Regions from separate parts of the Pseudomonas sp. Marseille-Q8238 genome, predicted to be linked through region 2. Evidence: riboswitches for the same ligand, from Rfam matches in the RefSeq annotation. Region 2 holds a riboswitch; the other holds the start of a gene.
The links. Region 2 has a riboswitch for cobalamin ahead of cobO (cob(I)yrinic acid a,c-diamide adenosyltransferase). Riboswitches for the same ligand answer to the same signal wherever they lie in the genome.
Positions count from the first base shown of each region.

Region 1: another riboswitch for cobalamin. It lies ahead of ACWPW0_RS07710 (TonB-dependent receptor); the one in region 2 lies ahead of cobO (cob(I)yrinic acid a,c-diamide adenosyltransferase).

Region 1 is NZ_CBCOPI010000001.1:1,652,974-1,668,046, forward strand. It holds gene treZ (malto-oligosyltrehalose trehalohydrolase) at 1-1,048, opposite strand, end outside; gene ACWPW0_RS07685 (CinA family protein) at 1,685-2,155, shown strand; gene ACWPW0_RS07690 ((2Fe-2S) ferredoxin domain-containing protein) at 2,161-2,907, opposite strand; gene ACWPW0_RS07695 (FecCD family ABC transporter permease) at 2,910-3,935, opposite strand; gene ACWPW0_RS07700 (ABC transporter substrate-binding protein) at 3,932-4,906, opposite strand; gene ACWPW0_RS07705 (ABC transporter ATP-binding protein) at 4,903-5,688, opposite strand; gene ACWPW0_RS07710 (TonB-dependent receptor) at 5,728-7,890, opposite strand; cobalamin riboswitch at 8,000-8,204, opposite strand; gene ACWPW0_RS07715 (AraC family transcriptional regulator ligand-binding domain-containing protein) at 8,306-9,358, opposite strand; gene ACWPW0_RS07720 (DUF1254 domain-containing protein) at 9,668-11,053, opposite strand; gene ACWPW0_RS07725 (DUF1329 domain-containing protein) at 11,113-12,447, opposite strand; gene ACWPW0_RS07730 (DUF1302 domain-containing protein) at 12,457-13,689, opposite strand; gene ACWPW0_RS07735 (AraC family transcriptional regulator ligand-binding domain-containing protein) at 13,907-14,890, shown strand.
Region 2 is NZ_CBCOPI010000001.1:1,537,537-1,552,609, forward strand. It holds gene ACWPW0_RS07070 (CbtA family protein) at 1-560, shown strand, start outside; gene ACWPW0_RS07075 (cobalamin biosynthesis protein) at 557-964, shown strand; gene cobM (precorrin-4 C(11)-methyltransferase) at 1,053-1,829, shown strand; gene ACWPW0_RS07085 (hypothetical protein) at 1,789-2,100, opposite strand; gene ACWPW0_RS07090 (DNA-3-methyladenine glycosylase I) at 2,224-2,895, shown strand; gene ACWPW0_RS07095 (NAD-dependent deacylase) at 2,910-3,677, shown strand; gene ACWPW0_RS07100 (C40 family peptidase) at 3,747-4,403, shown strand; gene ACWPW0_RS07105 (C40 family peptidase) at 4,483-5,007, shown strand; gene ACWPW0_RS07110 (O-methyltransferase) at 5,004-5,666, shown strand; gene ACWPW0_RS07115 (four-helix bundle copper-binding protein) at 5,683-6,018, opposite strand; cobalamin riboswitch at 6,132-6,301, shown strand; gene cobO (cob(I)yrinic acid a,c-diamide adenosyltransferase) at 6,452-7,087, shown strand; gene ACWPW0_RS07125 (cobyrinate a,c-diamide synthase) at 7,087-8,382, shown strand; gene bluB (5,6-dimethylbenzimidazole synthase) at 8,379-9,026, shown strand; gene cbiB (adenosylcobinamide-phosphate synthase CbiB) at 9,023-9,931, shown strand; gene cobD (threonine-phosphate decarboxylase CobD) at 9,924-10,916, shown strand; gene ACWPW0_RS07145 (cobyric acid synthase) at 10,940-12,409, shown strand; gene cobU (bifunctional adenosylcobinamide kinase/adenosylcobinamide-phosphate guanylyltransferase) at 12,454-12,975, shown strand; gene cobT (nicotinate-nucleotide--dimethylbenzimidazole phosphoribosyltransferase) at 12,972-14,027, shown strand; gene cobC (alpha-ribazole phosphatase family protein) at 14,024-14,599, shown strand; gene ACWPW0_RS07165 (adenosylcobinamide-GDP ribazoletransferase) at 14,596-15,073, shown strand, end outside.

The DNA of each region.
Region 1 (15,073 bases), 120 kb from region 2:
TGCCCTGGTAGATGAAGCCGTCTTTCAGGCAACGCGCCAGGTTGCGTGCCGGTTCCTGGGCAAAGTCGGCGTAGTAGCCGTCGCGCTCGCCCGTCAGCAGGTGATAGAGCACGTTGTGTCCATCGTCGTTCCACTGCGCATCGAACCCATGTTGCAGGAGGTCGATATCGTTGTTTTCGTTCTCCAGCATCAGGTGGATATGCCGGCCAGGCTCCACGGCCTTGCGCACGCGTTGGGCCAGTTCGACGAGAAAGTCGCGGTCGACGATGGCATGCACCGCGTCCAGGCGCAGGCCGTCGACGCGGTAATCAAGCAACCACATGAGGGCGTTTTCGCAGAAGAAGTCGCGAACCTGGACGCGGCGAAAGTCGATGGCTGCCCCCCATGGCGTTTGCAGGTCCTGGCGAAAGAAGTCACTGGCGTATTGCCCGAGGTAGTTACCTTCTGAGCCGAAATGGTTGTAGACCACGTCGACGAAGATCATCAGGCCCATGGCATGGGCGCTGTCAATCAGGCTTTTCAGTTCATCGGGTGTGCCGTAGGCGCTTTCCGGGGCGAAGGGCAGCACACTGTCGTAGCCCCAGTTACGCAGCCCGGAGAAACCGGCCAGGGGCATCAGTTCGATAGCCGTCACGCCCAGCTCGAGCAGGTTTGGCAGGTGCGCTTCGACGCCGGCGAAGCCGCCGAGCAGTCCCACATGCACTTCATAGATCACCGTTTCATGCCAGGCCCGTCCCCGCCAGTTGGCTGTGCGCCAGGCATAGCTGTGGGGGTCGACCACCTGGCTGAAGCCATGCACGTCATCGACCTGCGCGCGTGAGGCCGGGTCGGGCACATGCAGGTGACCGTCGATCAGGTAGCGATAGGACGTGCCGGCTGCGCAGTCCACCTGGTTGCTGAACCAGCCGTCGATATGCTCGCGCAGCGGGTGCAGTGTGCCATCGCCCAACTCCACGGCCACCTCATGACCGTTCGGCGCCCACAGGGCGAAGCGCGTCGTACCATCCTCTTGCAGCAGGGCGCCATGGCTGCGCGTGACCGGGTACATCACGTATGACCTGCGGCAGGTAGATAGTCACCGTGTTCGATCAGCGTGGTGCGTCGGTTGGGTGGGGATTTTGCGGCGGTTCTGACTAACTGGCTCTGCTTGAATCCGGGGAGGTGCGCGAGTTGGTGTGAAGCGCGAGTTGGACAGGGTGGGCAGTCGGTATTCGCCACAGGTACATCAGCACTTATGCCAGCACTTCTCATACCATCCTCCGTTCTGTGCGGGCCTGTCCCGAGGCTTTGGCGACAGGCGGTCCTGCGTACGCTACCAGTGCGCAAGTCCTACTTTCCTGACCGCTGCGAATGGGCAGAAGTTTCGCCTTTATTTGGCCCTGTACCGGCTGCCTAGAGCGGTTTATTCGATGGGCTATGGCGCGATGAACGTGCCATCAACAGATGGCCATCACGCCATTCATTACCCTTCGGCCCAGCCCTGCTTGAGCCGAATCGGCATACGGCGGATCGCCCGCGCATCACCTGGCTGGCTCCTCTCTTGCTCAACCACTCCCTGTCCTGGCAGCTGTCAACTGCGCCGCATTATTCGGCCCGTGGGGGCCCTCAAGAAGAAACTTGAACTTTGTCCGTCCGGACACTTCCGATGGCGCACAGACTTTCAACGGTAACCGAGATACGCCCCATGCAACGCATCGAACAGGTCGTCAGTTTTCTGCGTAAATATCAGCTGTCATTGACGACGGCAGAATCCTGTACGGCCGGGTTGATGGCTTCGCTGCTGGGTGATTTCTCTGGCATTGGTGGCGTGCTGGAAAGCGGCTTCGTGGTGTATTCACCCGAGGCCAAGCACAGCGTGCTGGGCGTCAGCCTGCAAACCATCGAGGTGCATGGGCTCACCAGTGAAGAAGTGGCGCGAGAGATGGCGGTGGGGGCACTCAAGCAGACCCGCGCCAGTATCGTGCTGGCCAACACGGGGCTTGCCGAAGGCGAGGGCGTGGTGTGCTTTGCCTGCGCCATGAGTGTCAACGGCCACGAGGGCGTGGTCAGCGAAACGGTGCGCTTCGTCGGGGAGCGCAACGAGGTCCGCCTGGCGGCGGCGCGCTATGCCCTGCTGCAGGTGCCTTACTACTACGAGCGCCTGCGTTCGACCTGAGCTGTTTATTCGATCTGATAGGTGTGTTCGATCATCACGTCAGTGGCCGGCTGGTGATCGATCAACTGTTCGCGGACCAGACGATCGACATCCTCCTCGTTGACGATGCTGTACCAGTGCCCGGACGGGTGCACCGTTGCCACAGGCCCCAGGTTGCAGGGGAACTGGCAATAGGTACGGGTGATCAGCACGCCATTGACCGTGTCGATGCGGCCGGCGGCGTTCAGTTGCTGGCGCAGGCGTTTCCACAACGGCAACGCGCCACGCCGCACGCAGCGAGCACCGATGCACAGGAACAGGTGATGACGGTGCGCGGGGATGCGTGACCAGTTGGGTTTGGCCGGAATCTCGCTGGCGCCTTCGCAAGGCAAGTGATCGCTGATCTGGTCGATGGCGTCGCAGGCGTTTGCCGCGGACAGGTCGCGACGGCCGAGCAGGCTGCCGCTGACGAACAGTCGGCCGCTGCCGGCCAGTGGTGCGGCGATGCGTTGCAGCTCGCAGCGCAGCCAGTCCAGGTAGGCGCTGTCTGCGCTCGGATCGAGATCGACCAGCAGCACCTTGCCAGCGTACCGACCCAGGCTGTCGGCTACGGTTTTCCAGAGTTCATCGAAGCCGGTGGTGGTGTCGACGATGTCGTCCAGTGCCTGCTCGCCGCGCAGTTCCTGCAACTGGCGGCGAAAGGTTTCACTGGCCGAGCCGTCGCGCAGGTCGGGGCCGACGAAAAGCACGTGTTGGTAGTGGTCAGGGGTCATGGTCAGCGCCTGCGTCGTAGCAGCATGATGAAGAACAACCCGCCGATGGCTGCAGTGGCGATGCCGATGGGCAGGTCTTCAGGGGCGATCAGGGTGCGGGCGGCCACGTCGACCCAGACCAGAAAGAGCGCGCCGAGCAGAGCGCTGACCGGCAGCAGGCGGCGGTGCTCGGCACCCACCAGGCGGCGTGCCATGTGCGGCACCATCAAACCGACGAAGCCGATGGCGCCGGACAGCGATACCAGTACGCCGGTAAGCAACGAGGTGCAGATGAACACGTGCAGGCGCAGGCGCCGCCCGCTGAAACCAAGGCTGACGGCGGTCTGCTCGCCGCTCATCAGGGCATTCAGGCCGCGCGCCAGAACCAGCAATGCGCCCAGGCCGATCACCACGCACAGCGCCGGCAACCAGACCACTTCCCAGCGGGCTGCGCCCAGGCCACCGAGCATCCAGAACACCACCGAACTGGTGGTGTGGTGATCGCCGGTATAGAGCAGCAGGTTGACCAGGGCCATCAACACGAAGGACACCGCCACGCCGGCCAGCAGCAGGCGGTCACTTTCCAGGCGGCCGCCATGGCTGGCCACCGCGAGCACCAGGACCATGCTGCCCGCCGCGCCGATGAAGGCCGCCAGCGGCAGGCTGAACACGCCGATGAAGTCGCCCAGGTAGAGCATCACCAGCACCGCGCCAAGGGCGGCGCCGGAGCTGACGCCGAGCAGGTGCGGGTCGGCCAGCGGGTTGCGGGTGACGGCCTGCAGCGCAGTGCCGACCAGCGCCAGGCCGGCCCCCACCAGGGCGCCGAGCAGCACCCGCGGGGCGCGGATCAGCCAGACGATATGTTCCTGGCCCTTGCTCCAGTCCGCATCGACGTTCAGCCCCACCTGTTGAGCAAGAATGCCCCACACGTTGCCCAGCGGCACACTCGCCGGGCCAAAGGCCAGGGCGCTGACGCAGGAAACCAGCAGCAAGCCCAGCAAGCCGAGAACCAGCAGCCGATAAGCCGCCGTCGTGCGGATCAGCATCATGGCCGGGCCTCGGCGAATTGCTGTGGGTGCAGGTGACGGGCAATCAGCTCGACGGCGTCGGCGCTGACCACTGACGGTGTTACCTGCAGGTACGAGAGCACGATGAAACGTTGCTCGCGGATGGCATCGAGGGTTTGCAGGGCTGGGTGCTGCAGCAGGAAGTCACGCTTCTGCTGCCAGGTGCGTGAGCCGTAGTCGACGATCAGGATGTATTCGGGATTGCGTTCGACCACGCTTTCCCAGTTGACCTGCGTCCAACTGGCCGCGACATCGTCCATGATGTTGCGCCCGCCGGCGGCCTCGATCAGCGCTTGCGGCATGCCCAGGCGTCCCGACGTACCGGGGCGGTCCTCGCCACTGTCGTAGAGGAAGACACTGGGTGTGTCGTGCACATCGGCCAGGCGTGCACGTACGGCGGCCACCTGCTCGCGCATGCCGGCCACCAGCTGCTCGGCGCGGGGCTCCACGGAGAAGATTCGCCCCAGGTTGAGCAGGTCACGGTACAGGTCGTCGAGGCTGGCTGAGCGTTGGGCCATGATCCGTGAGCAGGACTCGCTCAGTTCGTAAACAGGGATGCCGAAGGGCGCCAGGGTGTCCGGGGTGACCGGGCCGCCGACGTGCATGCCGTAGCTCCAGCCGGCGAAGAAAAAGTCGGCGTCGACGTCCAGCAGGGTTTCCAGCGAGGGATAGCGGCTGGCCAGCTCGGGCATGTCACCGAGTGCCTCGCCCAGTGCCGGGTCGACGGCTTTCCAGCCGGTGATGCCGGTGTAGCCCACCATGCGTTCACGCAGGCCGAGGCTGATCAGCATGTCGGTCATGTTGATGTCATGGCTGACCGCGCGCTGCGGCGGTTTGCTGTAGGTCGCCTCGCGGTCGCAGCTGCGCAGGGTCAGCGGGTACTCGCTGGCGTTGGTGGCGGCGGGCAGGGCGAGCAGGACCAGCAGCAGGCTGAACAGACAACGTGTGTTCATGGGTGGGGAATCCAGGTGATGCGTGGGCAGTCGGCGAGCGGATGGGCGTCGACCAGGGCGTGCACGCCGAAGACCTGCAGCAGGCGCTCGGCGGTCAGTACCTCGCTGGGCGTGCCGTGGGCGACGATGCGTCCGCCGGCGATGACATACAGGCGGTCGCAGAAGGCGGCAGCCAGGTTGAGGTCGTGGAAGCTGGCCAGGGTACTCAGGCCCAGCTGGCGCAGATGGCGCAGCAGTTCCAGTTGATAGCGCGGGTCGAGGTGGTTGGTCGGCTCGTCGAGAATCAGCAGGCCTGGACGCTGCACCAGGGCACGGGCCAGCAGCACGCGCTGTTTTTCTCCGCCGGACAGCGTGGCGAACGCGTGGTGTGCCGCCGGGGTCAGGCCAACGTTGTGCAAGGCTTGCACGACACGGGCAGCATCGTCTGCGGTGTCGCTGTCGAACAGCCCCTTGTGTGGCGTGTGGCCCATGGCGACGACATCGGTCACGCTCAGGCCGAATTCCTGGGGGAACTCCTGCAGCACCACGGCAATGCGTTGCGCACTCCAGCGTGGCGTCTGTTGCCAGAGGTCCTGTCCGTCGAGTGTCACGCTGCCGCCAGTCGGTTGATTGAACCGATAGGCGCAGCGCAGCAGGCTGGTCTTGCCGCTGCCGTTGGGGCCGATCAGCCCGACGAATTCGCCTTCATCAACCTGCAGGTCGATGTTCTGCAGCAACCAGTGCGGCTGGCCGCGAGCCTGGGTCGCGGCCCACGACAGGTCGTTGAGCATCAGGGATGACATACGGGCTCCAGAGCGGGCGCCGAGGCGCCCGCAGCACGGTCAGAAGCTGTAATCAGCGGTGACGAAGAACGAGCGCGGTTCGCCCATCAGCCACTGTCTGCCGGCGTTGCCGGACGTGGTGGCGTATTGGCGGTCGAACAGGTTGTTCAACTGCAGCCCCAGGGTCAGGTCACGCTGTACATGCCAATCGAAATTGGCGTCCACCACGGTGTAGCTGGGCACGACCAGGGTGTTGGCATTGTCGGCATAACGGGCGTCGACATAGCGCGCACCGGCTCCGGCGCTGAAGGCCTGGCCGAAGTCCTTGCTCAGCCACAGGTTGGCGGTTCGGCGCGGCACGTTGGACGGACGATTGCCATCGCGGCTATAGGCGACGCCGGCGACGGTCTCGTTGAAGTCGTCGAACTCGGCGCGCACGAAGGCGGCGTTGGCCGACAGACGCCAGTCATGAGCCAGGTTCAGCTCGAGGGAGGCCTCCAGGCCATCGGAAGACTGCTGGCCAACCTGCTGGCTGATGGTGGGGTTGATCGGGTCGCGGCTGATGAGCTTTTTCTTGACGATATGGTAAGCCGCCAGGGTCCACTCGCCGCGGCCGTCGAGGAACTGCTGCTTGAGGCCGATCTCGGTCTGTTTGGCTTCGGTCAGGTCCCATTGCTGGTCGGCAACGCCCAGTGTCAGCAGGTTGCTCACGCCATCGGTACTGGTGGCGTACTGGCCATAGAGGGACAAATCATCCGTAGCGGAGAACACCAGGCCGAGACGCCAGTTGCCACCGCTCAGGCTGCGGTCGCTGCGGGTGTTCTTGAGCAGGTCGTCGCGGTCCAGGTGCACCTGGTCCTTGCGAATGCCACTGACCAGCGAAAGACGCTCGAACAGTTGTGTCTGGTTTTCCGCGAACAGCGAGAACTGCTTGATCTGGCTGTGCTCGCCCGGTGCGTAAGGGGCGTTGCTCAGGTAACCGCCACCACCGGATTGCGAGAGCGGAACGCTGCTGCTGGACGTGTTGCTGAAGTCGTGGTTACGCACGAAACGGATCGAGTTGTAATCGACGCCAACCGCCGTCTTGCTGTCCAGGCCGAACAGGTGGTGGTTCAGCGTGAACGTCTGGCGATCGCCGATCTGCTCCTGCTCGTGCTTGATGCGGTAGTAGCCCTTGCGCTCCACCCTGTCACCCGGCAGCCAGCTGTAGGTCTCGGCGTTACGCCAGTAGCGATTGGTCTTGAGGAAGTACAGCTGGTTGCTGGCGCTCAGGGCGTCAGTGATCTGCCAGTCGGTGGTCAGCCGCGTCCATTGGTCGTTGTAGTGGTTATCGGCATTGGCGATGTTGTAGTTCTTCTTGCGCAGGCTCTCACGGTAGTGACCGTTGACCAGGGGCGTGCCGAAGTAGGACGGGGGCTCGATATCGCCATAGTCATGGGCGAGGGTGAAGCTGAGGTCGTCATTGGCGTCCCAGCGCAGGGCGCCGCTGATGGCCAGGCTCTTCGAGTCGCCACGGTCGACCGAGCCATTGCTGGCTTGCTGGTTGAGGGTGAAACGATAGCTCCAGGCATCGTCTAGCGAGCCGCCGCTGTCGAACGCGGTCTGGCGGCGGTCATAGGAGCCGTAGCCAACGCGCAGGTGGTTGCGGATCTCGCCGCTGAACGGTTTTTTCGACACGGTATTGATGACCGCACCGGTGGCGCCTTCGCCATACAGCACGGAGGCCGGGCCGCGCAGCACGTCGATGCGTTCCACCGACCAGGTGTCGACCGGGAAGGTCACGGTGCCGGCGCCGATGTACAGGCGGGTGCCGTCATACAGCTGCATGACCGAGGTGTGCCCGGTGAAGCCGCGTGCCGCCAGTGCGGTCCCGCCATTGCCGACCGCCCCCATGTAGGAAATACCGGGGGAGCGTGTCACGGCTTGCTGGATGGTGGCGTTGTTGCGGTTGCGTACGTCGTCGCCGGAGATGCTGGTGACGCTGGCCGGGGTCTTCAGGGCGCTCAGGCCCAAGCGCGAGCCGGCAGGCAGCGGGGTGTGCAGGTCAGGGCGTTCGGCCTGCTGGTCGGCGGTGTCGGTGATCGCCGTCGAGGGCAGGGCCAATACCTTGTCGGCGGGCTCCTGGGTAGCCGCGATGCTAGGCAGGGAAAGCGCAACCAAAGGAGTCAGACCAGCACGCAGGGAGTTGCGCGCCAGGAACTGGAACAGGGAATTACGGGACATGTCGTTCCACTTAATGCAGGAATGAATGAATCCCGGAGGGAACAACGCATAGGGAACCGCAGGCGCAGAAAGCCCACGGAAACCGGCCTGCGCCCGCCCACCGCGGGTTTGCCAAACAACGTCTCAGGCCGGTCTCCGGGCTTGCGAGGGTCATGAGGCATTCACCTTCCCATGCCGAAGCACAGTGGTCTGTCGAATGCATCGCTCGCTTACCGTTGCGGGGGCAGCACCGGACTTGTCATGGAGATGACGCACCGGTTTCCCGTTTCACCCCATGCACGGCGGCAGGGGGCACCTGAAAACAGCCGGGCATCTGATCATCGAACGTCAATCGAGTCAACGCGAGGAGCCGCTTTGCAGGATGTTTTTTGCGTACACGGATTTCAGCCTTGCGATTGGCTGCAAGAGGAAAGGCTCAGGCGTCCTTGGCCGTTTCGAGTTGGCGGCGATACTGGTTGGGCGTGCAGCCGCGCCAGCGTACGAAGGCCCTGATCAGGCCGCTGGACGTGCTGAAACCGACGCGGCTGGCGACCGTCTTGAGCAGCAGGGCGGGGTCGTTCAGCAAGGTCAGTGTCAGCTCTTCGCGGGTCTGGTCGAGCAGGCGGGCGAAGTTCAGCCCCTGCCGTTCGAGGGAGTCGTGCAGGGTTTTGACGGGCAGTTGCAGGGACTCGGCCAACTGCTCGAGGCTTACCGGGCCACCCAGCATATCGGCCAGACGTGCGCGCAGGGCACTCAGGGGCAGCGGCATGCCGCACTCGGCGAGGTAGGCCAGGATCGGTTGTTCGACCTGGGCGAGCAGGCGTGGATTGGCGCCGGGAGAGGGCATGTCCCAGGCTTCGGCCTTGAATACCAACGCCGAGCTTTCCTGGCCAAAGGTGACGGGTACCTTCATGCTCGACCAGTAGCTGCGGCTCTCGGGGTCGGGGCTGATGAAGTCCAGGCGCCGCAGGAATTGATCGGCAGGCACTCCCGTCTGTTTTTCGAACAGGCGCAGGTGCATCGCCATGAAGTAATCACGCGCGGCCATGGCCGGAAGCGGCCCGCTGATCTGGGTGAACTCCAGGCGCCAGTCGCCGTGTTCGTCCTGATAGAGCTCGCTGCGCGGTACGTTGCTGAGCAGGATCAGGTAATGCATGTAGCGCTTCACCGATTCGCCCAGCGTGGCACTGCTGCTGAGTGCGATATCGATGCCGTGCAGGTCGGAAGGGCACTGGTGGCGGGAGGCCTTCAGGCCGAACGCCGGGTCGCCGGTCAGCGCCACGCAGTAATCCCACAGGGGCTTGAGCCGGATCATCGGCAGGCGCAGTTCATTGTCTTCCTGAACCTGCGGTGCAATGTCTACATGGCGCAGCACGGGGATGGGGTCGATGCCGTAGTCCAGGCGCAAAGTAGTGGTAATGGCACGCACGACCGTCGCCAGCGTGGTGCTGGTCACGGCATCGGAGAGATTGAAGGACGATCGAGGCATGGGGGCACGAACCAGTCGTGTGGTGGTCACGTACTCTAATCCGCAGGGCTATCGGCAGCAAACCGGCTACGTTGGCAGGGACACAGTGAGGGCTAGGGGCCGTTGCCGTTTCGACATGAAGGGCCGGATTAAGGCAATTGCGGACACCGCAGTTGGTGGGCTAAAGCCCACCCTACAGATCTGGCAACCCGCGTAGGGTGGGCTTCAGCCCACCAGTCGGCGCGTCATGAAACGCAAACGTCGAACGTCCTTAGCTGCCTTCTTGGGCCACAAAAAAACGCCCCGATGATGAGTCGGGGCGCAAGGGCGTCAATCGAGGCGCTTGATGGCCGGTGGCTGCCAGCTCTTGTCGAGAATGGCCTGCTCAGGCCAGTACAGGCGCAGGATGATGTTGAAGTTTTCTTTTGGTGCCGGGAGCCAGTTGGCCATTTGTTCCGGCTGCGTCGGGGCGTCGGCCTGGATGTACAGGTCGAGCGAGCCGTCGGCGTTGTAGTGCAGCCTGTCGCGGTCGCCGATGGCGAAGCGGTTGATCGGGTTGGCCACGAAGAACTGATTCTGATCGTACAGCGTCAGCGACCAGAATCCCTTTACCGCTGGCAGTTGGGCTTTGTCGAAGTGCAGCACATAGCGGTATTCACCTGACAGCGGTCGCTCTTCGGTGTCACGGCGCAGGGACGGGTAGATGGCGTCCTCGTTGAGGTTGGCGCCCAGGCCGAACTTGGCGACCATCGCGCGGCGTGGGTAGTCCGTGCCGTATTCGCCTATGTCGTAAGGAACGCGCCAGCCATTGTAGGACGGCATCTTGCCGATCAGGTTGTCGGTGTCGTTCAGCGCAGCGATCACCTTGCGGTAGCCGATCCAGGTCCCAAGCTGTTGCAGTGGCGACTGGTCCAGCGTGCAGGTATCGGTGAGCAGGCCGGCGTCACGCAGTTGCTGCAGGGCGGGCGCGTCAGCGCTGCGCGGCGGGTTGGCGCGCATCAGGTTGCAGACCGTGGTGAAGAACTCCGTGGACGACCATTTCGGTAGCTGCTGGTCCGGGGCGCGCTTGTCGATGGCAGGTGGCTGCCACGACGCTACGGCCTGCTTCGGCGCGCCGGTGCCCAGCCAGGCACTGAGCGGCGTGATGCTCATGCCGTCCTGCTGGGCGTGAACCTCGGCATAGTCGGATGGGCCGCTGCTGGTGATCCGGCCGATCATCCAGGCCAGGTTGGTCGGCGATTGCAGCAGCGCCATGCCAGGGGGGACTTCACCTTTCCAGCCCGGACCGGCGATCAGGTAGTCACGCGGGCCGTCGGGATAGGTGCGCGAGCCAGGGGAGGCGTACACGTTGGTCCAGGCATCCATGATCGGCATCATGTAGTAGCGGCCCTGCATATCCGGGATGTGCATGACGACCGGCTCGCTGCTCAGGTCGAGGCTGGCGGTCGAGTAGAGCGTGTCGGCGTTGGGCGAAACCACGGAGCGGAAGCTGGCGTCCGGGAACTGGCGCATGTGATGCATCCGGTTGAGCGGGACATTGTTGGCTTCGATCATGTAGCGCTGGGTGACTTCCATGAGCACCAGTGGATAGCCGAACAGATAGCCTTGGGCGGTGGCCTGAGCGTGATCGAGTACGGCCTTGCCGGCCAGGGCGCCGGCCACGAGGACGCCAGCACCGAGGCCGAGGCCCCAGCGGAGTTTGGTGGAACGTTGCATGGTTGAATCTCCTGACGAGACGCGAGATACCGGGGCCATCCGACCCCGGATGCGTTGACTCACTTGCCCAGACGTTTGAGCTGTGCAGGGGTGAACTCGGATTTGCTGACGGGGAAGTTGACCTCCATCCGTTTCGCCGCTTCGTTGGTCATCATGTTGGCGGCGTAGCGGCCGGAGATCATGTCGTAGGTCGCCTCCATGGCGGTCAGCGGCAGCTCCAGGTCATGCTGTTGCACCATGTAGGACTCGTAGTTGCGCCACAGCTCGCCACGGCTGTCGTAGATGTCCGACGCCATGATCTGCCAGGTGTCTTCATCGAGGTAGAAGCGACGCTTGGCGTAGACGTGACGGGCACCTGGCTTGAGGTTGGCCTCGACCACCCACACGCGGTGTTTCTCGTAGCGGGTGAGGTCGGTGTTGATATGGCCGGGCTTGAGGATATCGGCGTACTTCACGCTCTTGCTTGCCAACTGGTAGGAGTTGTAGCCGACCAGCAGCTCCTGCTTGCCGATCAGTTTCCAGTCATAACGATCCGGCGCGCCGTTGTAGCCATCGACGCTGTCGTTGGTCACCTGGCCGAAGCTGTAGCGGGCGCTGCTGTCGTACGCCACGGTCGGTGCACGGCGCACGCGGCGCTGACCGGGGATGTACTGCCAGGCGGAGCGGGGTTCTGCCACCTGGTTGAGCGGCTCCTGGACCAGGGTGACCTCACCGGAAAAACGCGACGGCGAGCGGGTCAGGATGCGGTTGTAGAACAGGATGTTGTCGTTCGGGCCGACATCCGTGAGGTTCTCGCGGAAGCCGCTCAGGGCTTCGTAGACAACGAGGGTGTAGTCACCCCTTTCCTGCACGGTGGCAGAGGCAAGCTCGCGGCGCACCGAGCCGGCGCGAAAGCGGGTCATGTGGTTCCACATGACTTCCAGGGCTTCGGTGGGCTGCGGGAATGGCACGCCAAACATGTAGTTCTTGAGCCCATAGCCATGCTCGGTCAGCTCGACCTTGCTCAGGTTGGCGCGGTTTTCGTCGTAGTACTTCTGCGGCAGGCGGGCGCTGCGGTGCGTGGGGAATACACGCATGCGGTACTCGGGGTAGCGGGCGAACATCGCCTGCTGGCCGGGGCTGAGGTTTGCCTTGTATTGCGCCAGGTTGCTCTTGTCGATGATGACCAAGGGCTTTTCACCCGCGAACGGATCGGCATAGTCGCCATTGGCGCTCACGGCTGCCGCGCCAGGGGCCATGCCGCCGTCCCAGGTCGGAATGCTGCCGTCGGCATTGGCGGCGCGTTCGGCGCCCATGGGGGTGAGCTGCGTGTCGAACAGCGACGGGTCGTTCTGCTTGGCCTGAGCCAGTGGGCTCAGTGCGAATAGGGTCAGAGCGAGAGGTAATATCTTCATGGCTGATCCTTAGAAACTTGCTTTCAGGGTGACCGAGGCGAAGTCGCGGTCATCGATGGTGGAAAACTTGTTGCTGCCGAAGAAGTCGTTGTAGGCCAGCTCCAGCGAGTAGTTGTTGCGGTAGTCGAAGGTCAGCGAGACGCCTGCTGCCATTTGCCCTTCCTGGAAGTTCGGGCCGTAGCCCTCCACGTCATGGCGGAAGTTGATGGCCGGGGTAATGACGGTGGACGGGATCAGGCTTTCATAGGCAAGCGCACCACGCAGGCGATAGCCCCAGGAGAAGCCGGTGAAGTAGCCGTGGGTGTTGCAGTAGTCGGCGTTCTTCTTCGCTGCCTGGCCCGCGTTCAGCCCGCCCGGAGCCGCAGCGAAGCAGGCGGCACCGTTGTTCTGCACACGGCCGAACAGGGCGGCGCGGCCGAAGCGCTCCTTGTTCGGGTTCAGGTCGTCGATCCAGTTGGCGCCGACTTCGCCGGCCCAGATGAACTTCTCGGCACCGAGGATGTTGCTCACGCTGTCGGTCGCCCCCAGGCTGTACTGCCAGACTTTCTTGCGCGCATAGCCCTCGAACTCGCTGCCCAGGGCAGGCGACACGCCGTTGTAGATCGGTGTGCTGGCGCCGGCTCCGGCAATCACGGCAACGACATCGGAACCGTTGTAGTTCAGCGGTTGGTTGGGGCGATAGCTCAGCTCGGTGAATACCGCCGTAGTGCCGACCACACCGTTGAGGCTGATGCCGTAGAGGCGGATGTCTTCGACATAGGTAGTGCTGTATGTGCCCGTGGGCAGGGAAGCGCTGGTGACCACGGTGCCGTTAACGCTCGGTGTGCGGTTGTGGTACTTGGCGTAGTACAGGCCCAGCTCGGCATCGTTCCATGAGCTGATGGTCTTGCGCACTGCCAGGCCGTACTGGCCGGTATCGCGTGGGTGTTTGGTGCCCGCGCGGCTGGCATAGACACGGGCGCCGATGAGCTGATCGGTGGTGGCGTTGCCCGCCGGACCGATCAGCATTTCGGTCATTGCACAGCCTTCCTGGGTGTTGTCGCTGATCGAGAAGAAGGTGCCACAGCCATCGAGTACCGTGGGGCGGAAGTTGTACTGGTAGAAGCCCTCGAGGCTCAGGCTGTCGCTGAGGTCATAGTTGAAGCTGAGCATCTCGACCGGCAGCTGGCCTTCCTTGAGTTCTACCCCAGGGCGGTTGAACGCGGAGGCGTCCAGCGGGTTGATGGCGTTGATGCCGTCAATTCACCTGTTGTAATTGTTGTGGTATGCCCGTGAGCATCAATGGGCTGACGCGTCAAGATGTCAGCCTTATCATTGGCCGCAGCCGGCGGTGACCGGTGGGTGCAGGAACTATGGGAGAAATGCGTTGGAGTCGATGAGGCAGTGGCCGACAAAAAGTTTCCCCGAACACCGTAATAGGGCCTCGTTATGCCCCACCATAATCCTTGCGGCAGTACAAATGCTCGAAAGCCGCGGCATCGACCTGGATGAAGTGCAGAGTGCCTGGGGGGTGCGGCTGGCCAGTTTGCGCCAGCCCAACCTGCGTTTACCGGCCTTTCTGGTGCGGCGTTTCTGGGAGGTGGTACGCGCGTTCTGCGACGATCCTGCCATCGGGATCGCGGCGGCGCGTTTTGCTCCGGGGCAGTTGCTGGGGCTGGGCTACCTGATGCTGTTGCTGCCATCGCGCCTGGCAGCCTTGCAGACCCTGGAACATTACTGGCCGTTGGTTGCCGGCCACCTCGAACTGCGTCAATACGAGCGTGATGGGCTGCTGTACAGCGCACTGCTACCGAACCATGGCCTGTTGCCGGCGGCGGAAGAGATGGACTACTGGGCGTTTCGGCAGATCCAGCACATGAGGAGTTTGCCAGGGGCGCCTGGCGCGCTGGTCGAGCTGCGCCTGCACCGCCCCGAACCTGCCAACCCGGAGCCCTGGCTCCAGGGCGCCGGTATCCCCGTGCGTTTCGGTCAGCCACACAATGAGCTGGTGATGGACGTGCAGGCCTTGCGCAGCGAGCGCCCGGAAGGCAACCAGGCCGTGCAGCGCGCCCTGGAAAAGGCGCTGGAAGAGTATGCCCAGGAAACCGCCGGTGGTTCGGTGCTGGAGCTGGTGGCCGATGCGGTGCTGTCTGGCCTGGCCCATGACATCACCGCCGACGCCATTGCCGAACGCTTGCACCTGACACCACGCACCTTGCAACGCACCTTGTCGCGCGACGGCTGGGGGTTCAGCGCCATGGTCGACCTGCAACGTCGCTACCTGGCCCAGGACCTGCTGCAGGATGCCAACATGAGCCTGGAAAGGGTCGCCGAGCAGCTCGGCTATAAAGAACCGGGCAGTTTCCAGCGCGTCTTCCGCCGCTGGTATGGCATGACGCCCAGTGCCTATCGCGAGCGGCACGGTATAAGTGGCCATGCAGTGGGCAGTGCGTTGCCGGAGTAGGGCGTGTTACAGGTCCGATGAGCCATGCTGGCTCTTGCGGGCGCCGCCTTGCGCTCCGGCTTTTTGCACACGGGGTGTGCATGAGCTGAACGATTGCCATCAGCCGACGGCAACGATCTGCACATTTCCAGCGACACTCGCTCCGCTGACCAGGCCATAGCATTTTTCTCCATCAGGCTGCTT
Region 2 (15,073 bases):
CCGCTGTTGCCGAGCACGATCATGGCGCCGCTGCCGGCCACAGCCATGATGCAGAAGCCTGGTCGCCGGAAGATGGCTGGCAGCGCCTGCTGTCCACCGGCCTGAGCAACCTGGTGGTGGCTGTCGGCTTCGCCTTGATGCTCGCTGGCCTGTTCACCCTGCGCGCGCCGAACAAGACCTGGCAGGGCCTGGTCTGGGGCCTGGCGGGCTTCGCCACCTTCGTTCTCGCGCCATCCGCCGGCCTGCCGCCGGAACTGCCGGGCACTGCCGCCGCCGACCTGCTCCTGCGTCAGTACTGGTGGATCGGTACCGCGGCGTCTACCGCCGCAGGCCTGGCGCTGCTGGCGTTCGGCAGCAACTGGGTGCTGCGCATTCTCGGCGTGGTGATTCTGGTCATTCCGCATGTGATTGGCGCGCCGCAGCCGGACGTCCACGAGAGCCTGGCTCCAGAAGCGCTGGAGCACCAGTTCATCATCGCTTCGCTGGTGACCAACGCGCTGTTCTGGTCCGCCCTCGGCCTGGCCGCCGCCTGGCTATACGGCCGTAGCCGCAACGCTTGAGTCTGACTTCATCCACAGTCGTCGCCGGCTTTGGTTGCCGGCGCGACTGTCCGATGGAGGCGCTGCTGGAGCTGCTGCAGATCACCCTGCGCCAATGTGGCCTGCAACTGGCCGACCTCTCGGCACTCGCCAGCAGTGCCAGCAAGCAACACGAACCCGGCCTGTTGCGCCTGGCCGAGCATCTGCATTTGCCGCTCGCCTTCCTCCCCGCCGAACACCTGGCGCGCTACCATGAGCGTCTGACTGAGCCGTCCGCGGCATCACTACAAGCCACCGGCAGTGCCGGCGTGGCCGAGGCCAGTGCGTTGGCCCAGGCGGAAGCGCTGAGTGGCCGCCCCGCGCGTTTATTGGTGAGCAAGCGCAAGAGTGCACAAGCGACGCTGGCATTGGCGGGGGCGTTGTAGCGCTCGACTCACGGATGCTAGTCAGCGAACCCATGGTGGAAGGAAACAGCGTCTTCCACCCTACGTCTTGTGGTTTTTCGAGGCTCCCATGACCGTCTATTTCATCGGCGCCGGCCCCGGCGATCCCGAGCTGATTACCGTCAAGGGTCAGCGGTTGATTCGTTCGTGCCCAGTGATCCTGTATGCCGGCTCGCTGGTGCCCGAGGCGGTGCTGGCTGGAAACAGTGCCGAGCAGGTGGTCAATACCGCCGAATTGCACTTGAGTGAAATCATCGAACTGATCGCTACGGCACATGGCAAGGGCCAGGACGTGGCCCGCGTACACTCTGGTGATCCGTCACTCTACGGTGCAATCGGCGAGCAGATTCGTCAGTTGCGCGCGCTGACTATTCCGTTCGAGATCGTTCCGGGAGTCACGGCGACCGCCGCCTGTGCGGCGCTGCTGGAAAGCGAGCTGACCCTGCCGGAGGTCTCGCAGACGCTGATCCTCACGCGCTATGCCAGCAAGTCGAACATGCCCGATGGTGAGCAACTGGGCGACCTGGCCCGGCATGGGGCGACCATGGCCATCCACCTGGGTGTGCAGCACCTGGCGCGAATAGTTGAAGAATTGCTGCCGCACTATGGCGCCGATTGCCCGATTGCCGTGGTGCACCGGGCGACCTGGCCGGATCAGGACTGGGTGCAGGGTACGCTCGCCGATATTGAGGCAAGGGTCCGCGACAAAGGCTTCCGGCGCACGGCATTGATTCTGGTCGGGCATGTGCTGGGGGCGGAGCAGTTCGCTGATTCGGCGCTGTACAACGCCGATCACCAGCATCTGTTCAGAGCGGCAGGCGACGCAGACAGTAACGACTCGAATTGACCTTGCCCCGGTTGTCGGCGATGGCGATTTCGGCGCCGTGCTCACGCAGGCGCAGGTTGATGTCGCTGGCAAACAACTGCTGGATGAAGGCCTTGTAGGCGAGCGTCACGTGCAGGTGCTCGGTGAGAAAGGCATGCAGAGCGGGCAGGGTGAAGCTCCATGCGCCCGGCGAGCAGTCGAAGCCGGCAAAACGCAGCTCGTCGATGACAAACGGATCGCCCTGTAGAACGGACAGGCAGCACGCCAGAAAGGGCTCGGTGGCATCAGGCATGGCAAGGTTCACGGGAAACGGTGCGGCAGTGTGGCAAAAAATCCATGCTGCCTGCAAAGCCCGTGGTTGCCTGGTTGTTCGGTGGCGGGCACCCTGTGAACCTCTTATTACCCAGGAGCCCCCATGCGCGATTACACCTGGCTTCACGAATACTGTCTGAATCGTTTCGGCTCGGCCGCTGCCCTGGAGGCGATGTTGCCCGAGCCCCTGTCCAGCGACGCGCTGCGGCAGATCCCGGATGACCGTTACCTGTCGCTGATTGCCCTGCGGGTATTCCGTGCCGGCCTCAAGCACAGCCTGGTCGATGCCAAGTGGCCGGCATTCGAGGAGGTGTTCTTTGGTTTCGTCCCGGAGAAGGTCGCGTTGATGAGTGCCGAGCATCTTGAGCGGCTGATGCAGGACACGCGGATCATTCGTCACCTGGGCAAGCTCAAGAGCGTACCGCGCAATGCCCAGTTCATTCTCGATGTGCAGAAGGAGCGGGGCAGCTTCGGTGCGTTGATCGCCGATTGGCCCACGGACGATATCGTCGGCCTGTGGAAGTACCTGGCCAAGCACGGTAGTCAGTTGGGTGGCCTGTCGGCGCCGCGCTTTCTGCGAATGGCGGGCAAGGATACCTTCGTGCCCACCTACGACGTGGTGGCTGCCCTGCAGGCGCAGAAGGTCATCGACAAGGCACCCACCAGCCTCAAGGATCTCGCCGCTGTCCAGGCGGTGTTCAATCGCTGGCAGGAGCAGAGCGGTCGGCCCTTGTGTCAGCTGTCGGCGATGCTGGCGCACACGGTCAATCATTGAGCGAGGCACGGGCGATGGAGCAGGCGATCCTCCAGGTGGCGCGAGCCATCGAGCAGGCCGAGCGCATTTTGGTCATTACCGGTGCCGGGGTGTCGGCGGACTCCGGGTTGCCGACCTATCGCGGGCTGGGCGGGCTGTACAACGGCCATACGGCTGAGGGGTTGCCCATCGAAGCGGCGCTGTCCGGCCCCATGCTGCAACGCGACCCGGCCCTGTGCTGGAAATACCTGGCCGAGTTGGGCAAGGCCTGCCTGGCCGCGCGGCCGAATGCCGGACATGCCGCCATCGCCGAGTTGCAACGGCGCAAGCCCGGTTGCTGGGTGCTGACGCAAAATATCGACGGCTATCACCGGGCGGCAGGCAGCCCGGCGCAGCGGCTGATCGAGATTCATGGCGAGTTGGCGCCGTTGTCCTGCCAGTCTTGCGGCGCCGAGGATGATGAGTTGATCGAGCACCTGCAGCGACCTCTGCCGCCACGTTGTGCCCGCTGCGCAGGGGTACTGCGCCCATCCGTGGTGCTGTTCGAAGAAAGGTTGCCGGAGGCGGCGCTGGGGAAACTTTACGACGAGCTGCGCAAGGGCTTCGATGTAGTGCTGGCCGTGGGCACTACAGCAAGCTTCCCCTACATCGTCGAACCGGTGATGCAGGCCAGAAAGACCGGGGGCTTCACGGTCGAAGTGAACCCTTCCAGCACCGACTTGAGCCGCTGGGTGGATGTTCGCCTGGAGGGGAAGGCGTTAGATGTTTTGCCGGCGTTGCTAAGTCACATTCCCGAGCATTGAATTTGCAATCTCGTTTATCAGACGGCATAGTCGCCCACTTGTTTATAACTATTCCACACGGTCGTGCCCATGCTAAAGCGCTTCGCACCCCTCGTGCCCATTGCACTTTCGGTCCTCCTGGTGGCGTGTGCCAGCCAGGCACCGCAGCCACAAGTCAGCGTGGCAGATTCCCGTTCCGGCTCCGGTTCTTCCTTCGTTTTCAGCCCGTCCACCGTTCAGGCCGAAGTGGCCAATGACGAGCTGAGTGTCGAGCAACTGGCAGAGTTCTCCGATCACAAGCCCTACGAGCTGCCGAGCTTCGCCGACAGCATCCTCGAACACGGCATGTCCCTGATCGGCACCAAATATCGCTTCGGTGGCCGCTCGGCGCAGACAGGCTTCGACTGCAGCGGTTTCGTCGGCTACCTGTTCAGCGAAGAGGCTGGCATCCAGCTGCCGCGTTCGACCCGTGAAATGATCAACCTGGATGCACCGCTGGTCTCGCGTACCGATCTGGAGCCGGGCGATGTGATCTTCTTCAACAACCGGGGTCGTGGCCGTGTCAGCCATGCCGGCATCTACCTGGGCGATGACCAGTTTATCCATTCCAGCAGTAGCCGTAGCGGCGGTGTACGGATCGATAGCCTGGACGACAGCTACTGGAGCCGCAGCTACATGGAGGCCAAGCGTGTGCTGGCCATGGCGCCGGACCACGACGCTTCGGTGCAAAAAGCGCCGCGTCGCTGATCGTTGTTTGCGGTTGCAGGGTTGCGCCTGCGCCGCAGTCTCGGCAGAGTGGGCGCATTCCGGCCAGGATCGCCCGCTCATGCATTTCACGGCTCGCTTTGCCCTGCTTGCCCTCGCCACGCTGCTGACTGCATGCGCTGGCAACGCCCCCGCCCCACAAACCCCTGTTGCGCCACCTTTCCCTACCGTCACCCATGACAGCTCCGCCGATGTGCTGATGAGTGCCATTGGCCTGGTGGGCACGCCTTACCGTTATGGCGGCAACACGCCGGACAGCGGTTTCGATTGCAGTGGGCTGATCGGCTATGTCTATCGCAACTCCGCCGGTATCCAGCTGCCGCGCTCGACACGGGAGATGATCGGCATCCGTGCACCGAGCGTGGGCCGTGATGCCCTGCAAAGCGGGGATCTGGTGTTCTTCGCCACCAATGGCGGCAGCCAGGTCAGCCATGCCGGCATCTATGTCGGCGAGGGGCGTTTCGTTCATGCGCCTTCCAGTGGGGGGACGGTGCGCCTGGACAGCCTGAGCAATGCCTACTGGCAGAAGTCCTACCTCAGCGCCAAGCGCGTGCTCAGCGCTTCCCGATTGGCCCAGCAGCCATGACCGGCCGCACCCTGGCGCTCGACGACGATCTCTACCGTTACCTGCTCGATGTGTCTCTGCGTGAGTCACCGCTGCTCAAGCGGCTGCGTGAGGAAACCGCGCACCTGTCGATGTCGCGCTGGCAGATCGCGCCGGAGCAAGGGCAGTTCATGTCGTTGCTGGTGCAGTTGACCGGGGCGCGACGTCTGCTGGAAATCGGCACGTTCACTGGCTACAGCGCCATTTGCCTGGCCTCGGCGATGCCCAGCGACGGGCAATTGATCTGCTGTGACCTGCCTGGCGACTACAACGCCATCGCTCGGCGCTATTGGCATGAGGCCGGCCTGCTCGAGCGCATTGACCTGCGCCTGGCGCCCGCACTGGAAACCCTGACGGCATTGGAGCGCGGCGGTCAGGGCGACAGCTTCGACCTGATCTTCATCGACGCCGACAAGGCGAATTACCCGGTTTACCTGGAGCATGCACTGGCGCTGGTGCGCCCGGGCGGGTTGATCCTGTTCGATAACGTGCTGTGGAGCGGCCGCGTGCTCGAATCGCAGCCAGACAGCGCCGACACGCGAGCCATCCAGTCGCTCAACCGCCGACTGAAGAGCGATGCGCGCATCGACCTGTCGCTACTGCCGATTGGCGATGGCCTGACTCTCTGTCGCAAGCGTTGAATAACGCGCCGGAGCATCAGGCTCCGGCGGCCAACGCCTCGCATTCCACTACGCAACGCAGGCAAGCCTGGGCGCATTCCTGACAGTGGTCGTGTTGGTGCTTGCCGCAGGCCTCGGCGCAGGCCTGGCAGGCGAGGGTGCACAGACGGCAGACTTCATCGACCAGCGGACTGTCGCGTGCCATCAGTACGGCGGCCAGCCGACACAGGTCGGCGCAGTCGTGGTCGCAACTGATGCACAGGGCCATATGCTGGATATCGGCTTCCTTGAGGCAGGCGGCAGCGCAGGTTTCACAGGCGATGGCGCAAGCGTTGCAGGACTGGATACAGGAGGCATAGCGTTCTCGGATCATCGGGCGTCTCCTCGTGGAGTGGCTGTTCTACCTGTCGACGCCGCCTGGCTGAGAGGGTTCGCCTGGTCTTCCCAACGGTCGCTCGATTGACCCGTAGGGCGGCCAGCCACTAAGCTGCGCGGCTTGTTCCAGGTGCCTGCCGCGTTGGCGCGAATCAGGTGAAACAGGGAAGCCGGCACACCGTGCTCGATTGCAGGTGACTCCGGCGCTGCCCCCGCAACGGTAGGTGAGGAAAACGTCACGCCTCACAAGCCCGGAGACCGGCCTGAAACGATCCACGGCAGTGCGGAGGGCGCTGCGGGTGGGTGAGTCTGCGAGGCTCATCGCCTGACCCTTTGCCTGTCTTCAATGAATAGTCCATGCGCGTGGTCTGTCTGGCCGGCGTGTGGCGCTTGCGCATTGCCTGCGCGAGCCCTGCTGAGAAAGGCCCGGCATGAGCGAATCGAGTGAATCCGCCTCCCGCGAATCGGCTGCGCGCGATGAGCGCCACAAGGCGCGTATGCAGCGCAAGAAGGCGCTGATCGACGAGAAGATCGCCCAGGCCCAGGACGAGTACGGCCTGCTGCTGGTGCATACCGGCAACGGCAAGGGCAAGAGCAGCTCGGCCTTCGGCATGGTCGCGCGGGCGCTCGGGCATGGCCTCAAGGTTGGCGTGGTGCAGTTCATCAAGGGCGCGGCCAGTACCGGTGAGGAGCGTTTCTTCCGGCGCTTCCCGGATGAGGTCAGCTACCACGTGATGGGCGAGGGTTTCACCTGGGAAACCCAGGATCGCCAGCGCGATATCGACAAGGCGCAACAGGCCTGGGCCGTGGCGGCGCAACTGCTGAACGACCCGCAGATCGGCCTGGTGGTACTCGACGAACTGAACATCGCCCTCAAGCATGGCTACCTGCAACTGGATGCGGTGCTCGCCGACATCGAAGCGCGGCCGCTGCTGCAGCATGTGGTGGTGACCGGGCGCGGCGCGCCAGCGGGCCTGATCGAAGCCGCTGACACCGTGACCGAGATGAGCCTGGTGAAACACGCATTCAAGGCCGGCGTAAAGGCGCAGAAGGGCATCGAATACTGATGACCCAGCCACATGTTTGCCCGGCCCTGCTGATTGCTGCACCCGCCTCGGGACAAGGCAAGACCACGGTGACCGCCGCCCTGGCGCGCTTGCATACGCGTGCTGGCCGGCGTGTGCGCGTATTCAAGTGCGGTCCGGACTTCCTCGACCCGATGATTCTGGCGCGTGCCTCTGGGCAGGACGTGTATCAGTTGGATCTGTGGATGGTGGGCGAGGAAGAGTGTCACCGGCTGCTCTGGGAGGCGGCGGGGCAGGCCGATCTGATCCTCATCGAAGGGGTGATGGGCCTGTTCGATGGTGCACCTTCGGCGGCCGATCTGGCGCGGCGTTTTGGCATCCCGGTGCTGGGTGTGATCGATGGTGCGGCGATGGCGCAAACCTTCGGTGCGCTGGCCCACGGCCTGGCGACCTTCCAGCCAGACTTGCCCTTCGCCGGAGTGCTGGCCAACCGCACGGGCAGCCTGCGCCATGGCGATATCCTGCGCGACAGCCTGCCGCCCTCCATTCACTGGTACGGCGCGCTCCCGCGCAGTGCCGCGGTCGAACTGCCAAGCCGCCACCTGGGCCTGGTCCAGGCCGAGGAATTGGCTGACCTTGATACCCGGTTGGATGCCGCCGCAGATGCGCTGTTGGCCAGTGCCGGGGATGTGCTGCCATTGCCGGTGACGTTCGCCGCGCCCCAGCCCGCATCGGTGCCGGCGTTGCTCGATGGCGTGCGCATTGGGGTGGCCCGCGATACCGCGTTTGCATTCCTGTATCAGGCCAACCTGGACCTGCTGCGTCAGCTCGGTGCCCACCTGGCGTTTTTCTCGCCGCTGCAGGACAGCGCCTTGCCGCCTGTCGACAGCCTGTACCTGCCCGGCGGCTACCCCGAATTGCACCTGCAGCAACTGGCTGGCAATCGGCCGATGGGCGAGGCGATCCGCGCGCACCATGCGGCTGGCAAGCCGATCCTCGCCGAATGCGGCGGCATGCTCTACCTGCTCGAACGGCTGACGGACAAGCACGGCGAAGCGGCCGACCTGCTCGGCCTGCTGCCTGGCAGCGCCCAGATGCAGACGCGCATGGCCGCCCTCGGCCTGCAGCGTGTGGCGTTGCCGGAGGGCCTGTTGCGTGGGCACACCTACCACCATTCACTGCTCGACTGCGCCCTGGAGCCCGTGGCCTGCGGCAGCAGCCCCAACCAGCGTCCGGCCGCCGAGGCGGTGTATCGCATCGGTCGCCTGACGGCCTCCTACATCCACTTCTACCTGCCGTCGAATCCTCAGGCCGCAGCCAGGTTGCTGCAGCCATGAGCGATCAGGCGTTCAGCGCCGCCGAGCGCGAAGCGGTGTACCGGGCGATTGCCGAGCGCCGCGACATGCGCCATTTCGCCGGAGGGGAGGTGGCACCTGAACTGCTCGCCCGCTTGCTCGAGGCTGCGCATCACGCACCAAGCGTCGGCCTGATGCAGCCCTGGCGCTTCATTCGCATCACCACGGCCGACCTGCGCGAGGCGATCCACGCGCAGGTCGAGGTCGAGCGCCAGCGCACCGCCGAGGCGCTCGGCGAGCGCAGCGATGAGTTCATGCGGCTCAAGGTCGAGGGTGTCCGCGATTGCGCCGAGCTGTTGGTGGCGGCACTGATGGACGAGCGCGAGGCACATATCTTCGGCCGCCGTACCTTGCCGGAGATGGACCTGGCCTCGTTGGCCTGCGCCATCCAGAACCTGTGGCTGGCAGCGCGCGCGGAAGGGCTCGGCCTGGGCTGGGTCTCGCTGTTCGACCCGCACGCCCTCGCCGACCTGCTGCACATGCCGCCCGGTAGCAAGCCGATGGCGATTCTCTGCCTGGGGCCGGTCACCGCCTTCTATAGCGAACCAATGCTGGTTCAGGAGGGCTGGGCTGCGCCGCGTCCCCTGGCCGAGCTGTTGTATACCGACCGCTGGGGGCAGCCATGAGCCTGGTGATTGCTACGCTGGCGGGTGTGATGCTGGACAGTGCCCTGGGCGAGCCACGGCGTTGGCATCCGCTGGTGGCGTTCGGCAACCTGGCGCAACGCATCGAGCGGCGCCTCAACAGCGGTGGTCACGGCTGGCGTAGCCATGGCGTCACAGGTTGGTGCATGGCGGTGCTGCCGTTGACCCTGCTCACGGTGTTGTTGGTGAGCCTGCCCTATGTCGGTTGGCTGGTCGACGTACTGGCCCTGTACGCTGCGCTTGGCCTGCGCAGCCTGGGCGAGCATGCCCAGCCGGTGGCCCAGGCGTTGCGTCTGGGCGATCTGCCGGAGGCGCGGCGTCGTGTCAGTTACATGGTCAGCCGGCGTACCGAAGAGCTGGATGCCACAGGTGTTGCGCGAGCCGGCACGGAGTCGGTGCTGGAGAACGGCAGCGATGCGGTGTTTGCCGCGCTATTCTGGTTTCTCGTGGCCGGTGCGCCGGGCGTGGTGTTGTACCGCCTGAGCAATACCCTGGACGCGATGTGGGGCTATCGCAACGAGCGCTTCGAACGCTTCGGCTGGGCTGCGGCGCGTATCGACGATGTACTCAATTACCTGCCGGCCCGCCTGGTGGCGCTGACCTACGCGCTGCTTGGCAAGACCGCGACGGCGCTGCGTTGCTGGCGGCGCCAGGCCCCGCAATGGGACAGTCCCAATGCCGGGCCGGTGATGGCGGCGGGGGCCGGTGCGCTGGGTGTGGCGCTTGGCGGTGCGGCGGTGTACCACGGCGAGCTGCATCAGCGCCCGACCCTGGGCGAAGGCCCACAGCCACGGGCGCGGGATATCGAACGGGCGATGAATCTGGTATGGGGCGGCGTGCTGCTGTGGCTGGCGCTGCTGGTAATCGGGAGTGTTTACCTTGCTTGAACACGGCGGACGCCTGCGGGTAGCGGCACAGCACTATGCAATCGACCTGGCCGACTGGCTCGACCTGTCCACGGGTATCGCCCCGTATCACGGCGCGTTGCCCGAGATTCCGCCTGCGGTCTGGAATCGCCTGCCGGAGCTGGAAGATGGCCTGGAGGCGGCGGCGCGTGATTACTACGGCGTGCCCAGACTCTTGCCCGTGGCCGGCTCGCAGGCGGCGATCCAGGCGCTGCCGCGTTTACGCCGCAACGCTCAGGTGGGCATCGTTTCGCCAGCCTATGCCGAACATGCCGAAGCCTGGCGCCGAGAAGGGCACCGTCTGCTGGAAATCAGCGAGGGCTCCGTAGCCCGCGCGCTGGATCGCCTGGATGTGCTGGTGGTGATCAACCCGAATAACCCGACTGGCCGGCGCATCTCGCCGCAGGTGCTGCTCGACTGGCATGCCAGCCTGGCTGCGCGTGGGGGCTGGCTGGTGGTGGACGAGGCCTTCATCGACTGCACCCCGGAGGAAAGCCTGGCTGCCCATGCCCACCTGCCGGGGCTGATCGTGCTGCGCTCGTTCGGCAAGTTTTTTGGCCTGGCCGGTATTCGCCTGGGCTTCGTCCTGGCCGAGCCGGCTTTGCTGGGCAAACTGAACGAGTTGCTGGGGCCCTGGAGCATCAGTGGCCCCGCGCGCCTGGTTGCCACGGCGGCGCTGTGCGACACCCATGGCTTGCGCCAGCAGCGCCAGCGCCTGCTCGGCGATGGCCTGCGCCTGGCGATACTGCTCAGCAGCCACGGCTTGCCGCCAGCGGGCGGTACCGCGATGTTTCATCTGGTGCTGCACGAGCAGCCGCCGCTGCTACACGACTTTCTCGCCCGGCGCGGCATTCTCGTACGACTGATCAATAATCCACCGGGCCTGCGTTTCGGCCTGCCGGGTGACGAGGCCGGCTGGCAGCGGCTGGATGCGGCGTTGCGTGCATTTGCGTTGGAGCAGCCATGAGCGCCCAAGTGCAGGCCACCCGGATGCGTGCCACCCGAGTGCGGGCCACCCTGATGGTGCAGGGCACCACGTCTGATGCCGGGAAAAGCACGCTGGTGACGGCGCTGTGCCGTTGGCTCAGGCGTCAGGGCGTGGCGGTGGTGCCGTTCAAACCGCAAAACATGGCACTGAACAGCGCGGTGACTGCCGATGGTGGCGAGATCGGTCGCGCCCAGGCGGTACAGGCCCAGGCCAGTGGCCTGGCGCCGCATACCGACATGAACCCCGTGCTGCTCAAGCCCAACAGCGACACCGGCTCACAGGTGATCATCCATGGCCGCGCGGTCGGCAACATGAATGCGCTGAGCTATCACGCGTACAAGCAGGTGGCGCGCGAGGCCGTGCTGGCTTCCCATCGGCGCCTGCAAGAAGCCTACGACGTGGTGATGGTGGAGGGTGCCGGCTCGCCTGCCGAGATCAACCTGCGCGCCAACGACATCGCCAACATGGGCTTCGCCGAGGCGGTCGACTGCCCGGTGGTTCTGATCGCCGATATCGACAAGGGCGGCGTGTTCGCCCACCTGGTTGGCACCCTCGAACTGCTATCGCCCAGCGAGCAGGCACGGGTGAAGGGCTTCGTGATCAACCGCTTTCGTGGCGATATCGCCCTGTTGCAACCAGGCCTGGACTGGCTGGAGCAGCGAACCGGCAAGCCGGTGCTCGGCGTGCTGCCTTACCTGCGCGATTTTCATCTGGAAGCCGAGGACGCCATCGACCGGCGCCAGGGTGACAAGCGCGGCGAGCAACTGCGGGTGGTGGTGCCGGTGCTGCCACGAATCAGTAACCACACTGATTTCGACCCACTGCGACTGCACCCGCAGGTCGACCTGCAGTTCATCGCGCCGGGGCAGGCGATCCCGGCGGCAGACCTGATCATCCTGCCCGGCTCGAAGAGCGTGCGCGCCGACCTGGCGTTCCTGCGCGTCAATGGCTGGGAGCGCGCGCTGCAGCGTCATCTCCGCTACGGCGGCAAGCTACTTGGCATCTGTGGTGGTCTGCAGATGCTCGGCACGCGGATCGACGACCCCCACGGGCTTGAAGGTGACGCCGGGCATAGCGCAGGTTTTGCCTTGCTCGATTTCGCCACGGTGCTGGAGCCGGAGAAGCAGTTGCGCACGGTGACAGGGCGCTTGGGCCTGGAACAGGCCGAGGTCACCGGCTACGAGATTCATGCGGGCGTCAGCAGCGGCCCTGGGTTGTCCAGCCCGGCGGTGGTGCTGGACGATGGCCGCGTTGACGGGGCGATCAGTGCCGACGGCCAGGTTATCGGCACCTACCTGCACGGTCTGTTCGAAACCCCGCAGGCCTGTTCCGCGCTGTTGCGCTGGGCCGGGTTGGAGCGGGTGGAGCAGGTGGATTACCACGCCCTGCGCGAGCGGGATATCGAGCGCTTGGCCGATCTGGTCGAGGCGCATCTGGATACCGGAAAGCTGCGGGCATTGTGTGGCCTGTAGGGTGATATCGCCTGCCAGGCCCAGCGTTTTGGAAGAAGTGAACCATGCATGAACTGATCCTCGGGGGCGCTCGTTCCGGCAAGAGCCGCCTGGCGGAAACGCTGGCCCGCGATAGCGGCCTGGCTGTGACCTATATCGCCACCAGCCAGCCGCTGGATGGCGAGATGAGCGAGCGTGTCCGGCAGCACCGCGCGCGTCGCCCGGATAACTGGGGGCTAATCGAAGAGCCGCTGGCGCTGGCACGGGTACTGCGTGAACAGGCAAGCAGCGAGCGCTGCCTGTTGGTCGATTGCCTGACCCTGTGGCTGACCAATCTGCTGATGCTGGAGGATGAAAGCCGGCTGCGTGGCGAGCGCGACGCGCTGCTCGACAGTCTGGCTGCATTGCCGGGACGGATCATTCTGGTCAGCAACGAAACCGGCCTGGGCGTAGTACCCATGGGGGAACTGACCCGTCGCTATGTCGATGAAGCCGGCTGGCTGCACCAGCGCCTGGCCGAGTGTTGCCCGCGCGTGGTGTTTACCGTCGCCGGCTTGCCCATGGTTCTCAAGGGAGCAGCGTTATGACCGTCTTTTGGTGGCAACACCCGTGCAAGACGCTGGACAGCGAGGCCAGCAGCCGCGCCCTGCAACGCCAGCAGCAACTGACCAAGCCGGCAGGCTCGCTGGGCCGCCTGGAACAACTGGCAGTCACTCTGGCCGGGTTACAGGGGCGGGATAGACCTGCCCTGAGCAAGACCTGGATTGCCCTGTTCGCTGGCGATCATGGTGTGGTCGAGGAGGGCATTTCGGCTTACCCGCAAGCGGTTACCGGGCAGATGCTGCACAACTTCGTCAATGGGGGGGCGGCGATCAGCGTGCTGGCCCGGCAATTGAACGCCGAGCTGGACGTTGTCGACCTGGGCACAGCTATCCCGCTGCCGCCGTTGCCCGGCGTGCGCCACCTGCAGCTGGGCGCTGGTACGCGCAACTTCGCCCGCGAGGCAGCGATGACGACTGCACAGTGCCAGGCCGCGCTGGAGGCCGGGCGGGACAGCGCACACCGCGCGGTAGCCAGTGGCTGTGACTTGTTCATCGGTGGCGAGATGGGCATCGGTAATACCACGGCCGCCGCCGCCATGGCCTGCGCGTTGCTGCGTCAGCCAGCGACCCTGCTGGTCGGGCCTGGCACGGGGTTGGATGTCAAGGGCGTAGCGCACAAGGCGCAGGTGATAGAGCATGCCTTGCGGGTGCATCAGGCGGTGTTGAGTGATCCGCTACAGGTCTTGCAGTACCTCGGTGGGTTCGAGATCGCCGCGCTGACGGGTGCCTATCTGAGCTGCGCGCAGGCGGGTGTGCCGGTGTTGGTCGATGGCTTTATCTGCACGGTAGCTGCCCTGTGCGCCGTACGCCTCAATCCGGGCGCGCGCGACTGGTTGCTGTTCGCCCACCAGGGGGCGGAACCCGGGCATCGCCAGGTGCTCGAGGTGTTGCAGGCCGAGCCTTTGCTGGAACTGGGCTTGCGCCTGGGTGAGGGCTCGGGCGCGGCATTGGCCGTGCCTTTGCTGCACATGGCTTGTGCCCTGCACGGGCAGATGGCGACCTTCGCCGAAGCCGCCGTGGCGGATCGTCCGGCATGAGCCTGCGCCTGGACCTGTTGCGACATGGCGAGACCGAGCGTGGCGGCGGCTTTCGTGGCAGCCTTGACGATGCCCTGACCGATACCGGTTGGGCGCAGATGCGCCAGGCGGTCAGCGGGCTGGCGGGGTGGGATGCCCTAGTCAGCTCGCCCTTGCAGCGTTGTGCGCGCTTCGCCGATGAACTGGCGCTGACCCGCGGATTGCCGCTACAGCTGGAGCCCGGATTGCAGGAGCTGCACTTCGGTGCCTGGGAAGGGCGCAGTGCCGCCGAGTTGATGGTCGACAGCGAGCGTGAGCTGGGCCTGTTCTGGAACGATCCCTACACTTTCACGCCACCCGAAGGCGAGCCGCTGGTGCGCTTCGAGGCACGGGTGCTAGCTGCCCTGGCCAGGTTGCAGGCGCAGCATGCGGGCAAGCATCTGCTGCTGGTTACCCATGGCGGGGTGATGCGTCTGCTATTGGCGCGTGCCCGTGGTTTGCCACGTGAGCACTTGCTGCAGGTCGAAGTGGCTCATGGCGCGCTGTTCAGCGTTCTGGTGGATGATCGGTCAGGTCTGCAGGAGCTGAGATGAAACTGCCCATTCCCCTGCTGATCGCCTTGCAGTTCCTCACCCGCTTGCCGGTACGTTTGCCAGGTATGCCGCAGGCAGTTGAACTGGGTCGCTCGGTGTTGTGGTACCCGCTGGTGGGTGTGCTGATCGGCGTCCTTCTGCTGCTGGCTCATGGGTTGCTCGATGGCGCGCCGTTGCTATTGCATGCCGCGCTGCTGCTGGCACTCTGGGTGCTATTGAGTGGCGGGCTGCACCTCGATGGCCTGGCGGACAGTGCCGATGCCTGGGTGGGTGGCTATGGCGATCGTCAGCGCACCCTGGAGATCATGAAGGACCCCCGCAGTGGCCCGATTGCCGTGGTCGTGCTGGTGCTGGTTCTGTTGCTCAAGTTCGCTGCGCTGGTCGCCTTGCTCGACAAGGGCGCCTGGGCGGGTTTGTTGCTGGCTCCGTGGCTGGGGCGCAGCCTGTTGCCGGCATTGTTCCTGAGCACGCCGT